Hyphomicrobium denitrificans ATCC 51888: one gene and its partner. The protein of the gene in region 1 interacts with the protein of each later gene in a pairwise test. Links are inferred from orthologs where the notes say so. Each region holds a gene or a part of one and is shown in the gene's direction. Other genes may lie near its edges.

Region 1 (2,782 bases):
ATGACAGCCAAGTCCGCTGCTCCAACGGCTCTCGACAGCCTGATCGCGACGCTGACGCCGGAGCCGCTAGAGGACAACCTCTTCCGCGGCCCGCGCTCCAGCGAAGGTTGGCAACGGGTCTACGGCGGGCTCGTGCTCGGACAATCGCTCGCGTCGGCGGCGTTAACCGTCGATCCGTCACGACCAATTCATTCGCTGCACGGCTATTTTCTTCTCGCCGGCGATCCGGAACGCGAAATCATCTACGACGTCGAGCGCATCCGCGACGGCGGTAGCTTCACAACCCGCCGCGTGCGCGCCGTCCAGCATGGCCGCGCCATCTTCTCGATGAGTGCCTCCTTCCATAAGGCCGAAGAAGGCTACGACCATCAGTCGACGATGCCCGACGTGCCGCCGCCGGATAAGCTTCCGAGCGCCCAGGAATTGATGCGCGGCGTATTGGACCACCTGCCGGAAAACATGCGCAAGTATTGGAATCGCGAGCATCCGATCGACGTGCGCATCGTCGACGCTTCCCGCTATGCGAGCCGGAAGCCGCAAACACCCGCGCAATCCATCTGGCTGCGCGCCAACGGCACGCTCCCCGACAGCCCCCACCTGCACCAGGCGATCCTCACCTACGCCTCGGACTTCACCCTCCTCGACACGGCCCTGATCGCCCACGGCAAGGTTCTGTTCGACAGCGATATCCAGCTTGCGAGCCTCGACCACGCGATGTGGTTCCATCGCCCGTTCCGGGCCGACGACTGGCTGCTTTACGTCCAGGACAGCCCCAGCGCCTCCGGTGCACGCGGCTACTGCCGCGGCTCCATCTTCGATCGTCAGGGCCATCTGGTGGCGTCGACGGTCCAGGAAGGCCTGATGCGGCCGCGCGAGACTGCCTTTCAGATTAAATAACAGGCAAACGGCATTCAGTGCATAATTTCTGTGCTTATTGAGCGCGCCAGGACCACCTTCCGCGCCCGCGAAGATAAGTTTTATCTCGTAATATCAATGCATTGAGCATTCGCGCCCAAACTGGCACGCGTCTTGACTCCCTCTTTCCCCATCTCGCTTCGGCGTAGGCCGAAAGCGCAGTCGTGGACATCCGGTTGGAGAGGAGGGGGCGCACCCATGAAACTCATTACTGCTGTCATCAAACCGTTCAAGCTCGAGGAGGTCCGTTCGGCATTAACGGACCTGGCGTTGCAGGGCATGACGGTCACCGAAGTCAAAGGCTACGGACGCCAGAAGGGTCACACCGAGATCTATCGCGGCGCCGAGTACGCCGTGAGCTTCCTGCCGAAAATCAAAATCGAAGTCGTCGTGCCCGCCGCTCAGGTGGACAAGGCCATCGCCGCCATTCAGCGCTCCGCCAAGACGGGCCAGATCGGCGACGGAAAAATCTTCGTCTCTCCCATCGAGCACACGGTCCGCATCCGAACCGGCGAAGCCGACGAAGACGCGCTCTAGGCGATTTTCAAAAACCTGCACTTGTTTTCCTTCAATCAGGGAGCACACAACATGAAGTTTCGAAACTTGGCGCGGTACGCAGGGGCCTTTGCAGCCCTTGGCGCGACCGCGCTCCTCATTGATCCAGCGCTCGCCCAGACCGCGGCCGCAACGCCCGTGCCGAACAAGGCCGACACGGCGTTCATGTACACCGCAGCAATCCTCGTGCTGCTGATGACGGTTCCGGGCCTCGCCCTGTTTTACGGCGGCCTCGTTCGCACGAAGAACATGCTGTCGATGTTCATGCAGGTTCTCGCCACGCTCTGCCTCGTGGCGTTGCTCTGGGTGTTCTACGGCTACTCGCTGGCCTTCACGAACGGCGGCGCGCTGAACGACTTCGTCGGCGGCTTCTCGAAAGCCTTCCTGAAGGGCGTCGATTCGACGACCGTCGCCGGAACCTTCTCCAACGGCGTCTACATTCCGGAATACGTCTACATCGTCTTCCAGATGACGTTCGCCTGCATCACGCCAGGCCTGATCCTCGGCGCCGTCGCCGAACGCCTGAAGTTCTCCGCCATGCTCGTTTTCATGGGCCTCTGGGTGACCTTCATCTATTTCCCGATCGCGCACATGGTCTGGTACTGGGGCGGCCCGGATGCCTTCGCATCCGCCGCAAAGGCGCTCGCTTCGGCAGCTCCCGAAGCGAAGGCGCAGGCTCAGGCCGCCTATGACGCGGTGATGAATGACGCCGGCATTTCCTTCAAGTGGGGCGCGCTCGACTTCGCTGGCGGCACGGTCGTCCACATCAACGCCGGTATCGCGGGCCTCGTCGGAGCCCTCATCCTCGGCCGTCGCATTGGCTACGGCAAGGAGCAGATGCCCCCGCACTCGCTGGTCAACTGCATGATCGGCGCCTCGCTTCTGTGGGTCGGCTGGTTCGGCTTCAACGTGGGCTCTGGCCTCGAGGCAAACGGGTTCGCCGGGCAGGTGTTCATCAACACCTTCGTCGCCACCGCGGCTGCGGCGCTCTCTTGGATGATCATCGAGTGGACCTCGAAGGGTAAGCCTTCCGCTCTCGGCCTTGCATCGGGTGTTGTCGCGGGTCTTGTCGCGATCACACCGGCCTGCGGATTTGCAGGCGTGATGGGCTCGATCGTGCTCGGCCTCATCGTCAGCCCGATCTGCTTCCTGTTCTGCTCGGCGATCAAGAGTGCACTCGGCTATGACGACAGCCTGGACGTCTTCGGCGTCCACTGCATCGGCGGCATCGTCGGCGCGCTCGCAACCGGCCTTCTGGTCAACCCCGATTGGGGCGGCGCCGGCATCGCCGACTACGTATCGAAGCCCGGCG
Region 2 (3,000 bases), 1.7 Mb from region 1 along the record:
CCTTCCCTTTCGCCGTCTGGCGCATCGGCTTGGCGCGACGTTCGTCGTTTCCGAGATGATTGCGAGCGAGGAGTTGGTCAAGTCGCGGGCCGACGTCCTGCGGCGCGCCGAAGGGCGCGAGTTAACTCCGTTCGTCATGCAACTCGCAGGGCGCGAAGAGCGCTGGATGGCCGATGGGGCGCGGATCGCCGAGGCCAAGGGCGCAGATGTCATCGACATCAACATGGGCTGCCCGGCGAAAGAGGTGACAGGCAAGCTTTCGGGCTCGGCGCTGATGCGCAATCTCGATCATGCCCAGTCGCTGATCCGCGCCGTCGTTCAGGCGGTCAATGTTCCAGTCACGCTCAAGATGCGTCTCGGCTGGGATGAGACATCGCGCAACGCCGCTGATCTCGCGCGCCGGGCGGAAGCCGAGGGCGTCAAACTGATCACCGTGCACGGGCGCACACGCTGCCAGTTCTTCACGGGCACCGCCGACTGGCAGGGCGTCCGGCCCGTCGTTGAGGCGACCTCGCTCCCGGTGCTCGTCAACGGCGACATCAATGGTCCGTCGGACGCGCGCAAGGCACTCGACGCATCCGGCGCGGACGGCGTTATGGTCGGACGGGGCGCGTATGGCGCGCCGTGGATGCCGGGACGCATCGCGGCGACGTTTTCGACGGGCAGAGATCCCGGCGATCCGAGCCGCGCCACCCAGCGCGAGATCGCGCTCGAGCACGTCGATGCCATGCTCACGCACTATGGCCGCGAGCTTGGCCTCAAGAACGCGCGCAAGCATATCGGCTGGTATCTGCTGTCGAGCGGCGCCGACACGGCGACGGTCAAGGCGTGGCGCGCGCGGCTCTGCACGGCGCTCGATCCGCAGCACGTTCTCGACGGTCTTTCGGCGTTCTATTCAGGTGCGGAGCCCGTCGCGGCATGAGTCAGAAGGCAACCGCGCGCAAATCGAATATCGCGGCGCTTCCTCCGCCACCGCCGACCGTTGATCGCGAGAGCCTGCTCGGCGCGCTGCCGCATCCTATTCTCGTTGTCGGCGAGGAGGGCACCATCGTTTTTGCGAACGCCGCGGCCGAAGCGTTCTTTTCCATGAGCGCGCCGATGCTGCTGCGCAGCCGCCTGTCCGACATCGTGGCGTTCGGCTGTCCGCTGATGGCGCTGGTCGAGCAGGTGCAGGCTACGGGCGCGACGATCAACGAGTATGGCATCGAGATCGCGACGCCGCGTTTCTCGGGTTCCAAGCTGGTCGATATTTACGGCGGACCGCTGCCGGAAGAACCGCGCAACATGTTCCTGATGCTGCAGCAGCGTTCGATGGCGCAGATGATCGAGCGGCAATTGACGCATCGCGCCGCCGCGCGCTCGGTTTCCGGAATGGCGGGCGTGCTGGCGCACGAGATCAAGAATCCGCTTTCCGGCATTCGCGGAGCGGCGCAACTCCTGGAACCTGGACTATCGGATGAAGACCGCGCGCTGACGCAGCTCATCTGCTCGGAAACGGATCGCATCTGCACGCTTGTCGATCGCATGGAAGTGTTCGGCGACGAGCGGCCGCTGGCGAAAGACGCCGTCAACATTCACGACGTTCTCAATCACGTACGCCGCATCGCAGAGCATGGGTTCGGGAGCGGCATCCGCTACGTCGAAGATTACGATCCGTCGCTGCCGTCGGTGCTCGGCAATCGCGACAAGCTCGTGCAGGTTTTTCTCAATCTTCTGAAGAACGCCGCCGAAGCGATCGGCAGAAATCCCGAGAACGGTCGCATCGTTCTGCAGACGGCGTTCCGGCCCGGCGTGCGCCTGTCGCTGCCGGGTACAGACACGCGGGTCAGCCTGCCGCTGATGATCCAGATCGAGGATAACGGCTGCGGTATTCCGGAACATCTGAGGCCGCATCTTTTCGATCCGTTCGTCACGACGAAAGCCTCGGGCAGCGGGCTCGGACTGGCGCTCGTCGCCAAGATCATCGCCGACCACGGCGGCATCATCGAATGCGATAGCGAACCCAAACGCACAATCTTCCGCGTTCTGCTGCCGATGCAGCGATCGCGAACCGGCACGTTGCAAACGTCGAGAGAGGGTTGATGGCCAGAGGCACTGTTCTCATTGCCGATGACGACACCGCCATTCGCACGGTGCTCAATCAGGCTTTAGCGCGTGCAGGCTTCGCGCCGCGCGCCACGGGAAACGCAGCGACGCTGTGGCGCTGGGTCAGTCAGGGCGAAGGCGATGTCGTCATCACCGACGTCGTGATGCCGGACGAGAACGCGTTCGATCTCATTCCACGCATCAAGAAGCTCCGGCCCGATCTGCCGATCATCGTCATGAGCGCGCAGAACACGCTGATGACGGCGCTGACGGCGACGGAGAAGGGCGCGTTCGAATATCTGCCGAAGCCGTTCGACCTGAACGAAGTCGTTGCCGTCATTTCGCGAGCGCTGTCGGAACCCGGCCGCAAGCGTCAGGCACCCGCCACGGAACGGGAGTCCGACGAGCTGCCGCTGATCGGCCGATCGCTGCCGATGCAGGACATCTATCGCGTGCTCGCACGTCTGACGCAGAGCGATCTGACCGTCATGATCAACGGCGAAAGCGGGACGGGCAAGGAACTCGTCGCGCGCGTTCTGCACGACTACGGCAAACGCCGGCACGGGCCGTTCGTCGCCATCAACATGGCGGCGATTCCGCGCGAGCTGATCGAAAGCGAACTCTTCGGGCACGAGAAGGGGGCGTTCACCGGCGCGCAGACGCGAACGCCGGGCCGCTTCGAACAGGCCGAAGGCGGTACGCTGTTCCTCGACGAGATCGGCGACATGCCGCTCGAAGCGCAGACGCGATTGCTACGTGTGCTGCAGCAGGGCGAATACACGACCGTCGGCGGGCGCACGCCGATCAAGACGAACGTGCGCATCATCGCCGCCACGCACCGCGATCTCAAATCGCAAATCCAGCAAGGCCTGTTCCGCGAAGACCTGTTCTATCGCCTCAACGTCGTGCCGATCC

Evidence for each region. Proteins that work in one complex are often made in the same cells at the same time.
Region 2: the proteins of HDEN_RS16355 (region 1) and HDEN_RS08275 interact in binary tests that used the Escherichia coli proteins (3 or more experiments, as listed by UniProt). The link is inferred for Hyphomicrobium denitrificans ATCC 51888 from one-to-one orthologs.

Annotation. Positions count from the first base shown.
Region 1 is NC_014313.1:3,382,535-3,385,316, reverse strand. It holds HDEN_RS16355 (P-II family nitrogen regulator), read left to right. Parts: upstream 1-1,113; coding sequence 1,114-1,452; downstream 1,453-2,782. Other genes in the region: HDEN_RS16350 (ammonium transporter), read left to right, coding at 1,504-2,782; tesB (acyl-CoA thioesterase II), read left to right, coding at 1-897. UniProt on the Escherichia coli protein: Involved in the regulation of nitrogen metabolism. Regulates the activity of its targets by protein-protein interaction in response to the nitrogen status of the cell.
Region 2 is NC_014313.1:1,714,249-1,717,248, forward strand. It holds HDEN_RS08275 (two-component system sensor histidine kinase NtrB), read left to right. Parts: upstream 1-918; coding sequence 919-2,082; downstream 2,083-3,000. Other genes in the region: dusB (tRNA dihydrouridine synthase DusB), read left to right, coding at 1-922; ntrC (nitrogen regulation protein NR(I)), read left to right, coding at 2,082-3,000.